Regions from separate parts of the Micromonospora luteifusca genome, predicted to be linked through region 1. Evidence: riboswitches for the same ligand, from Rfam matches in the RefSeq annotation. Region 1 holds a riboswitch; each other region holds the start of a gene.
The links. Region 1 has a riboswitch for S-adenosylmethionine ahead of JOD64_RS23865 (ABC transporter substrate-binding protein). Riboswitches for the same ligand answer to the same signal wherever they lie in the genome.

Region 1 (3,345 bases):
CCGGACGGACCGATCACACAGGCCGTCGCCCCGCGCGGCACGGTGAGGTCGACACCGCGCAGCACCCGGTTCGGCCCGAAGGCGAGGTGCACGTCGCGTACGTCGAGGCTGACCGAGGTGGTCGTCGCGGTGGTCATCGCCGGTCTCCTTCCGTCGCGGCGGGCAGCGCCGGCGCGGTCTCGTCCTGGTCCTCGTCCTCGTCCTCGTCTGGCGCGGTGGTGGCCGGTCGGCCGTTGCGCAGCCGCCGGTCGATCCAGTTGACGACGTGCGTCAGCGGGACGGTCAGCACCAGGTAGCAGAGCCCGGCCAGCAGCAGCGCGGACTCGTTGCCGGTGGTGGCCGCGTAGTCCTGCCCGATCCGGAACAGCTCCCGCTGGCTGGCCACCAGGCCGAGGAAGTAGACCAGGCTGGAGTCCTTGATCAGGGCGATGAGCTGGTTCACCCACGCCGGCAGCACTCGCCGGATGCCCTGCGGAATGATCACCAGCCGCATCGCGTCGGCCCAGGAGAAGCCGAGAGCACGGGCGCCCTCCAACTGGGCGGCCTCCACCGACTGGATGCCGGAGCGGAAGATCTCCCCGATGTACGCGGCCGCGATGAGCGACAACGCCAGGATTCCCAACGGGTACGGGTCCGGCCCCCAGACCTGCATGCCCAGCGGGGCCAGCCCGACGCCGATCAGCAGGATCGTCGCCGCGGCCGGAAGCCCTCGGAACACGTCGGTGTAGACCCGCGCCGGCCAGCGCAGCCAGCGGCTGCGGGAGATGCCGGCGACGGCCAGCAACAGGCCCAGCACCGAGCCGAGCAGGGCGGCGGAGACCGCCAGGATCAGCGTGTTGGGCAACCCGACGGTCAGCATCTCGGGCAGCGCCTCGCGCATGGCGTCGATGTCGAAGAAGGTCTCCCACAGAGTGCTCAACGGATCCATCGGTCGCCTCTCCTACCGCCCTGCTCGCTCGTCACCGGGTACTCAGGAAGCGGTCGACGCGGACGCCGACGGCGTGGCTGCCGCGGACGGGGCCGTCACCGTGCCGCTGCCCGGCGTGAAGTCCGCCGGGATCGGCCGGCCGGGGTAGTACTGCGCCTGCAACCGGCTCCAGGTGCCGTCCGCGATGACCTCGTCGAGGCCCTTGTTCAGTGCCTCGCGCAGCTTGTCGCCGCCCTTGGCGACGGCGTACGCGGTCGGTGCCGGGCTGAGCTGCTTGGCCGCAACGCTGATCTTGCCGTTGCTCTCGGCGGCCGACTTCTCGCCGATCTCGGCCGGGGCGATCCACGCGTCGGCGGTGCCGGCCTTGAGCTGGTTGATCGCGCCGTTGTAGTCCGGCACCCGCACCGGGTCGAGCTGCTCGCCGGTGGCGTAGTCGTCCTGGACGGTGCCCTGCACCACCACGACCCGCTTGCCGGCGAGCTGGTCGAAGCCGGTGATCGGGGAGCCGGCCGGGACGTCCAGGCCGAAGTAGCCGAAGTCGTAGCCGTTGCCGAAGTCGACGGTCTTCTTACGTGCCTCGGTGATGGTGATCGAGGAGCTGCCAACGTCGAACTTGTGGTTGTTGACCTGGGAGAGAAGGGCGGAGAAGTCGGTGCCGACGAACTCGACCTTGAGGCCGAGCCTGCTGGCCACGGCGGTCAGCAGGTCGTTGTCGAAACCGGTGAACTTACCGTCCTTGAGGTAGACGTTCGGCGGGGCGTCGGTCAGCGTGCCGGCCCGCAGCACGCCCGGCTGCGCCAGGCCGTACGGGTTGGCGGTGGCGTCGGACGAGCTGTCGTTGCCGCAGGCGGTGAGCGTGGTCGCGGCCAGGATCGTGGCCGCGCCCAGGGCGGCGGCGCGGGTCAGGGTAGGAAGAAATCGCACGGGTGTCTCCGAAAAGGTCGCGTCTCGGCGTGCACAGGCGTGCGCCGCCGACGGTGCGCCCGATGGGCGTACCGCTGGGAAGGGCTCGGGAAGGTGAGTGCGCTAGTGCGTGATGCCGCGACGACAGGCGGCGCCGCACATTCGCATCATGTCCACGTGCCGTCGCCGGGTCAGTGCCGGCGAGGGCCAACCGGCGCGGACATCCGCGACGTCGGTCGATGGGGCGCTGCTGAGGATGATGCTCATGGTTCTCCCGGGTCTGTGCTGACCTGGGTGCCAGGCCACGCTTGCACCGGCGTCGTGCCGGTGCCTGGTCTTCACCCGGGGCACCCCACCGCGGAGGAGGGTTGCCGGCCAGCGAGCCGGGGCTTCGCGCTGGCACTCATGACCTGCGGCGAGGCTAGCAGCACGCCCGGGTGGATCGTCCAGTCGTTATGACCACGCTCACGGTGTGCGACGGGATGCCCCGCCCACAGGTCAGCCGGCGTGCACGTGCGGGCGGCGGCGTCGGTCGGGGTCCTGGCGGCGCAGGATCTCGCGGGTGACCGAGGCGGTCGCACCCTGCCCGAACGCCAGGTAGCGCAGGATGTTGCGACCCGGGCCGCCCTCGCTCCACTCGAAGTAGATGTGTGGGCGTCGCCGGCTCCGGTCGCGGATCTCCAGCAGCAGCGCGGCGAGCGCGTTGGGCACCGAGGAACTGGTCAGGCTGAGCACCGGGAAGGCGTCGTCCGCCACGCTGCCACGGACCAGCAGTTCGGTCTCGAAGTCCGACGGGTCGCTGACGTGGACCTCGACGAAGATGACGTCGCTGTCGTCGGGAAAGTCGTTGTCCGCCATGGTCTGTTCCAGCTTGGCGCGGTACTCGGCCACGTCCCGGCGGTCGGGATCATGGGCGATGAGCCGGATTCGCCGTCCGGCACGCTCGTCGATCATCCGGGTCGCGACGGGGTCCAGTTCGACGTGGTCGACCCGCAGCTCGAAGGCCCGGGACAGCCGGGAGAGCAGCGAGACCACGATGATCCCGCCGATGAAACAGGCCGCGATCTTGACACCGTCGGGGCGTTCCACCACGTTCGCCAGGGTGGTGTAGACGAAGATCACCGCGATGGCTCCGAACGAGAAGGTGCGGCCGCGCTGACGCCGTCGCACCGCCGCGAGCGTCACCGCGGTCGCCGCCGAAGTGATCAATACCAGGACACCCGTGGCGTACGCGCCGCCCTGCGCGTCCACGCTGGCCTCGAAGACGACCGTGATCAGAAACGCCACCGCGGTGAAGACCAGCACCAGCGGCCGGACGGCCCGCGCCCAGGTCGGTGCCATGCCGTAGCGGGGCAGGTAGCGAGGTACGAGGTTGAGCAGACCGGCCATCGCCGACGCCCCCGCGAACCACAGGATCCCGATGGTGGACAGGTCGTAGACGGTGCCGAACACCTCCCCGAGGTGCTCGTGCGCCAGGTAGGCCAGCGCCCGGCCGTTCGCCGGTCCGCCCGGCT
Region 2 (3,345 bases), 2.5 Mb from region 1:
ATTCCGGCGGCGGAGCGTCAGGCTGGCGTGCGCGCGCCGAGAACCGCGTGCAGGAGGCCCGGGTAGAGGCGGTCCAGTTCGTCGCGGCGGAGGCGGACCAGGCGGCTGGTGCCGGCGGCCCGGGTGCGGGTCAGGCCCGCCTCGCGCAGCACTTTGAGGTGGTGGCTGCGGGTCGCTTTGGAGACGCCGAAGTCGAAGCTGCCGCAGGCGGATTCGCCGCCCTCGGCGAGTGCCCGGACGATCTGTAGCCGCACGTCGTCGGCGAGTGCGGCCAGCACGGTGGTGACCGGTATGTCGGTCAGGTCAGGTTCGTGCGGCTCCATGTGACCAGTGTAACCGTTGTTCGACAATCGTCGAACGACACCCTAGGGTCGGTGTCGTTGGTTCGACGATACTCGAACATTGGAGCTGACGATGCGATCCCGCGCCGCCGCCTATCCGCTGCTCGCCGTGCTCGGTTGGGGCGTGATGTTCCCGGTCCTGGCCAGTGCGCTGACCCGGATCGACCCGCTCAACCTGACCACCGCCCGCTACCTGCTCGCCGCCGTCATTCTCGTCGCCATTCTGCTGCTCCGCGAGGGCTCCGGCGCGCTGCGGCCCGGCGGCCGGGCCGTCGAGATCGTGGTGCTCGGCGTAGTCGGCTTTGCCGGCTTCAACCTGCTCACCAACCTGGCGCTCGAACACGCCGCCCCCCAGCAGATCTCCCTCTTCGTGGCCACCACCCCCGTGATCACTCAGCTGGTCCGGTGGGCCCGTGACGGCGTACGGCCGAAGCCGCTCTTGCTGGCCCTCTCCCTGGTGGCGCTCCTCGGCGTCGGCCTGGTGATCACCCGCGGGAGCCTGGCGGGGCTCGGCCAGTTCGGTCTCGGCGGCCTGATGATGATCGGCGCGGTGCTCGGCTGGGGCATCTACACGCATGGTGCCAGCCGGTTCGGCGACTGGTCGCCGCTGCGCTTCACCACACTGACCGCGCTCGCCGGCACAGCCGCCATGCTGGCCGCGAGCATCGGCGCCGACGCCGTCGGTTGGCAGCACGCGCCGGCCGCCGCCGACCTCGCGGCGGTCGCCCCGCAATTGGCGTACGCCGTGATTGTGGCTGCCGTGATCGCGGTCCTGGCCTGGAACACCGGCGTGCAGCGGCTCGGTGCCGCCAACGCCGCGCTGTTCATGAACCTGGTCCCGGTGACCACCTTCGCGGTTCAGATCGCCCGCGGCTACCGCCCGGAACCCGTCGAGCTGGTCGGTGCCGCCATCACGATCGCCGCGCTGATCGCCGCGAACCTCGCCACCAGGGCGCGGGTCCGGCCCTCGTCCCTGCCGCAGTCGACCGCGGTCACGGACCAGATCGCGGTGGTCGACCCGGTGGCGGTGAACGCCCGCTGACCCACCCACTGGGATGGGCGCTGGAGGCTGCGCCCGGCTTTGCCTAGACTCGACGTCACAACTGCATACCTCATCCAGAGGGGCTGAGGGATACGGCCCGACGACGCCCCGGCAACCACCCCGCGCGCTCACCGCTGAGCGCCCCGCGGGGCAGGTGCCAATTCCGTCCCCGCCGCACCGTGCGATGCGGGGAAAGATGAGAGGACTCTCGACATGACGTCGACGCTCGCCCAATCCGGCATCGGCACCTCCGCCAGCCCCGCCCGCGCCCTGGTCTGTCGCGCCTGCTCGGCCTGCTACCCGCTCGTCGCCCAGCATGCCTGCTACGAGTGTTTCGGCCCGCTGGAGGTCGACTACGACACCGCCGCCCTGGCCACCGTCACCCGTGAGCAGATCGAGGCCGGCCCGAAGAACATCTGGCGGTACGCCGCACTGCTCCCCGCCGGTCAGGACCCGGCCAGCCGGGTCACCCTCGACCCGGGGCTGACCCCGCTGGTGGCGGCGCCGCACCTCGGCGCCGAGCTGGGCTTCACCGCGCCGCTCTGGGTCAAGGACGACAGCGCCAACCCCACCCACTCGTTCAAGGATCGCGTCGTCTCGGTGGCGCTCACCGCCGCGAAGGCGCTCGGCTTCACGCGCTTCGCCTGCGCGTCGACCGGCAACCTCGCCAACTCGGTGGCCGCGCACGCCGCCCGCGCCGGGGTGCCCTCGGTGGTCTTCATCCCCAGTGACCTGGAACAGGGCAAGGTCATCACCACCGCCGTCTACGGCGGTGAGCTGGTCGCCATCGACGGCTCCTACGACGATGTCAACCGGCTCTGCGGCGAGCTGGTGGAGACCGACGAGTTCGAGGACACCGCGTTCGTCAACGTGAACGTCCGGCCGTACTACGCGGAGGGCTCCAAGACCCTCGGCTACGAGGTGGCCGAGCAGCTCGGGTGGCGGATCCCGGCGCAGGTGGTCATCCCGATGGCCAGCGGCGAGCTGCTCACCAAGATTGACAAGGCCTTCTCCGAGCTGGTGGAGATCGGCCTGGTCGAGGCCCCGGCCGGCGGTTGGAAGGTCTTCGGGGCCCAGTCGGCCGGCTGCAACCCGATCGCCACCGCTCTGCACGCCGACACCGACACGATCATCCCGGTCAAGCCCACCGGCATCGCCAAGTCGCTCAACATCGGCGACCCGGCCGCCGGCCTCTACGCCCTGGAGGCGGTCCGCCGCACCGGCGGGTGGATGGAGTACGCCGACGACGACGAGATCCGCGCCGGCATCCGCGATCTGGCCCGCACCACCGGTGTCTTCGCCGAGACCGCTGGCGGGGTGACCGTCGCGGTGCTGCGCAAGTTGGTCGAGTCCGGTCGGCTCGACCCGACGGCGGAGACCGTCGTGTTCAACACCGGCGAAGGACTGAAGACCATCGACGCGGTGGCGGGCCAGGTCGGGCCTTCCCACCACATCAAGCCCTCGCTGCGTGCCGCCCGCGACGCCGGCCTGCTCGGCTGACCCCGCCCGCGCCCGCGCCCGCGCCCGCGCCCGCGCCCGCGCCCGCGCCCGCGCCTGTGGCGTCGGTCCGGGTCGCTGGCGTCGCGATATTGATCGGCTCCGTTTCGCCGACGTGGCGGTATCCGAGCGCCTGGACACCGCCACATCGGCGATCTGGAGTGGATCACGTGCTGGGTCGGGGTCGCGTGGGGAAGAGCCGCCCGGTAACTGGAATTTCGCTGTGAGTGTGGAAAACCCGCCGCTCTGTACTTGACGGCAGGAACCGGACGGCGCAAGATGCTCCGTGCGGGAGGGCATTTCGCCGAAGACTTTTGAAGTTCTTGCGACCCAACGCCGGAGGCGTTGTGCGAGTGTCCCTCCCGACCACGTTCGATCGGGCCAGCGAATAATTCGCTGGCCCGATCGCTTTTCCGGGTGCACGCTCGGCGGCATGAGCATCACGATCGCGTCGTTCGACGGCGC
Region 3 (3,345 bases), 2.5 Mb from region 1:
AAGGCCCGGGAGCGGTCGCTCCGGGCGGTCAGCGAGGCCGGCCGGGCGTACGGCGCCGGGGTCGGCTTCTCCGGCAGCGTGGTCATCGCCCAGGTCCGGACCACCGCGAGCGACCTGCTGGTGGCCTCCGGGATCGAGCAGGAGGAGGCGAACCGGTGGATCCGCACCGCCTTCGGCGAGCAGGAGCGGCCGATCGGTGAACCGGCCGAGCCCGACGAGGGGCCGAAACCACCCACCGCCCCACCGGTGGGCTGAGCGGGATCCAGCCCAGCTCGGCGTGCTGTGCCCTCAGCCCAGCTCGGCGAGCGCGGCGAGCAGCCGGTCCACCTGTGCTGCCGTGCTGCCGAGGCCGATGCTGGCGCGCAGTGCGGTCGGCGGCAGGTCCCGCCGGCCGGTACGCCCCGCCGCCTCGGTGAGCAGCCGTCGGGCCAGCGGGTGGGCGCAGAACAACCCGTCGCGTACGCCGATCCGGTGCTCGCCGGCCAGCCGCGCGGCCACGTCGGCGGAGTCCCAGCCGGCGACCACGAACGAGACGATGCCGACCCGCGGCGCGTCCGGGCCGAAGGTACGCAGCTCCACCACGTGCGGCAGGGCGGCGATGCCGGTCCGCAGTCGGGCCAGCAGCGCCTGCTCGCGGGCGGCCAGCGCGGCCCGGTCGGCGTCGCCGAGCGCCGCGCACACTGCCGCCAGCGCCACCGCGCCGAGCAGGTTCGGGGTACCGCCTTCGTGCCGTGCCGGACCGGTCGTCCAGGTCACGTCATGGGTGGCCGGACCGACGCGGCTGGTGGCGCCGCCGCCCGCCAGGTACGGCGGGGCCTCGTCCAACCAGTCCGCCCGCCCGATCAGCACGCCCGCGCCGAACGGCGCGTACAGCTTGTGGCCCGACACGGCCAGGTAGTCGACGTCGAGGGTGAGCAGGTCGACCGGGGCGTGCGGGGCGAGTTGCGCGGCGTCGAGCACGATCCGGGCACCGTGCCGGTGGGCCACCTGGGCCAGCTCGGCGACCGGCCACAGCTCACCTGTCACGTTGCTCGCACCGGTGACCGCGACCAGCACCGGCAGCGCCGGGCTGCTGCCCCGACGTAGCTCGCTGAGGGCGGCGGCGAGGTCGCGTACCGCCCCGGCGGGGTCGGTGGGCACCGGGAGCCGCACCGAGCCGCGCGGCCAGGGCAGCAGGTTGGCGTGGTGCTCGGAGGCGAAGGTGACCACGGTCGTGCCGGCCGGCAGCGCCCGCGCCAGCAGGTTGAGCGCGTCGGTGGTGTTGCGGGTGAAGATCACGTGATCGTCGGCGCGGACGCCGAAGAAGTCGCCGATCGTCTGCCGGGCCTGCTCGTACGCGAGGGTGCAGCGCCGGGACAGTGCTCCCGCGCCACGATGCACGCTGGCGTACCAGGGCAGCAGCTCGGCCACCGCGTCGGCGGCGGCCTGCGCGCACGGTGCGCTGGCCGCGTAGTCCAGGTTGATCTCGCCTGGCACGCCGAGGACGTCGAGCGGCCGCGACGAGGCCGGCGTGGGCGTGGCGTCGAAGCGGGTGGGCAGCGAGGGGACGAGGGTGACGGGCACGCCGGAACCTCCGGGGTCAGGGACCCCGGGTGCACTGTTGGGACGGGGTCCGCGCTTGCCCAGCACACCGATCGGGCTGGGCCCGGTCATCACCCGGGGCACCCCACCGCGAACTCGACGAGGGTTGCCGGCCAGCAAGCCGGGGCTGAACGCTGGCACTCGTGACCTGTCGGCAGCATAGCGGCTACCGATGCGCCCGGACCAGCCGGCAGCGGATGGCTACGCTGACCGCATGGCCGACACCCCGCCCGGTTCACCTCTGCCGTCGTCGCCCGCATCCACGGCCCCGTCCGTCGGCGAGGCACCCCGGATGCCGTTGCGCCGACTGGGCTGGCGACGGTTCCTGGTGCTGGCCGGGGTAGTGCTGTTCATCGCCGCCTGCGCGGTGTTCATGGTCTTCACGCTCGGCCAGTCGCTCGGCGCGCAGGCTCTGCTGATCGGGGTGGCCGCCGCCATTCTGCCGGTGCCGGTGCTGGTCGCCTGCTTCCTCTGGCTGGACCGGTACGAACCGGAGCCCTTGAAATATCTGGTCTTCTGCTTCGCCTGGGGGGCGTTCGTCTCCACCGCCGCCTCGCTCACGGTGAACGACTTCGCCGCGAGCCGCTTCGACGACTGGGGCCTGCCGTCCGCGCTCACCGGGGTGCTGGTGGCGCCGTTCGTCGAAGAGCTGACCAAGGCACTGGGCCCGATCCTGCTGCTGGTGTTCCGCCGTCGTGAGTGGTCCGGGATCACCGACGGCCTGGTCTACTGCGGGCTGTCCGCGGTCGGCTTCGCGATGGTGGAGAACATCCTCTACCTGGGCGGGCTGGGCTACGCGTCCGGTGCCGACCGTTATGGCCCGGCGACGGGCATCCAGCAGGTGATTTCGATCTTCATTCTGCGGATCCTGTTGTTCGGGTTCGCCCATCCGCTCTTCACCTCGATGACCGGTATCGGGCTGGGCATCGCGGCGCGGACGGCCGACCGGAGGGTGCGGGTGCTCGCCCCGATCGCCGGCCTGCTGCTGGCGATGATGCTGCACGGCACGTGGAACCTGCTGCCCACGCTGACCCAGGTCACCGGCGAAGCGTTGATCATGCTGTACGGCTTCCTGGGCCTGATGGTGCCGGTCTTCTTCGGCACCGTGGGATTGGCGGTGTGGCTGCGCGCCTGGGAGGGGCGGCTCACCGAGCGGACATTGCCCGACTACGTCCGTGCCGGTTGGCTGAGCCCACCCGAGGTGGCTGCGTTGAGCAGCCTCGGCAGGCGGCACGCGGCCCGCAGTTGGGCGCGGCGGGTGGCCGGCGACGCCGGGGTGCGGGCGATGCGCGGCTACCAGTCCGCCGCCACCCGGTTGGCCCTGCTGCGCGACGGGACGCTGCGCGGGTTGGACCGTAAGCCCGCCGACCAGGAACGGACCGCACGGGAGGAGCGGGAGTTGCTGGACACCATCAGCGCGTACCGGTCGTTCTTCGTCGGTCGGGACCCGCAGGCCCCGACGGGGGTCTGGGACGGCAGCCGCTACCACCTGCGCTTCCCGGACGGTACGCAGCGTTCGGTGGATGCGCCGGACGAGCCGGTGGTGCCGATTCCGGTGGTGCTGGCCCCTGCTCCGCCTCCGGTGGGATACGCCCCGCCCGGCTGGCCCGGCCTGCGCCCTGCGGCGCCGTGGCCGCCGGGTCATCCCTGATCGCCGGCGCCCCGGCGGGCCGGTTCAGGTCATCAGGGTGGTGAGGAAGTCACCGAAGCCCTGGAACATCGCGATCAGCGCAGCCCCGATCGCCTTGAACATCTGCGCGGCGC

Region 2: linked by a shared signal. The riboswitch ahead of thrC (threonine synthase) and the one ahead of JOD64_RS23865 (ABC transporter substrate-binding protein) in region 1 are both predicted to bind S-adenosylmethionine.
Region 3: linked by a shared signal. The riboswitch ahead of JOD64_RS12035 (aminotransferase class V-fold PLP-dependent enzyme) and the one ahead of JOD64_RS23865 (ABC transporter substrate-binding protein) in region 1 are both predicted to bind S-adenosylmethionine.

Annotation. Positions count from the first base shown of each region.
Region 1 covers NZ_JAFBBP010000001.1:5,216,265-5,219,609, forward strand. The annotation lists gene JOD64_RS23855 (amino acid ABC transporter ATP-binding protein) at 1-137, opposite strand, end outside; gene JOD64_RS23860 (amino acid ABC transporter permease) at 134-928, opposite strand; gene JOD64_RS23865 (ABC transporter substrate-binding protein) at 971-1,852, opposite strand; SAM riboswitch class IV at 2,131-2,242, opposite strand; gene JOD64_RS23870 (APC family permease) at 2,330-3,345, opposite strand, start outside.
Region 2 covers NZ_JAFBBP010000001.1:2,722,648-2,725,992, reverse strand. The annotation lists gene JOD64_RS12125 (ArsR/SmtB family transcription factor) at 18-323, opposite strand; gene JOD64_RS12120 (DMT family transporter) at 415-1,383, shown strand; SAM riboswitch class I at 1,451-1,586, shown strand; gene thrC (threonine synthase) at 1,597-2,883, shown strand; gene JOD64_RS12110 (GNAT family N-acetyltransferase) at 3,314-3,345, shown strand, end outside.
Region 3 covers NZ_JAFBBP010000001.1:2,702,154-2,705,498, reverse strand. The annotation lists gene JOD64_RS12040 (FUSC family protein) at 1-255, shown strand, start outside; gene JOD64_RS12035 (aminotransferase class V-fold PLP-dependent enzyme) at 289-1,539, opposite strand; SAM riboswitch class IV at 1,610-1,730, opposite strand; gene JOD64_RS12030 (PrsW family intramembrane metalloprotease) at 1,754-3,232, shown strand; gene JOD64_RS12025 (hypothetical protein) at 3,257-3,345, opposite strand, start outside.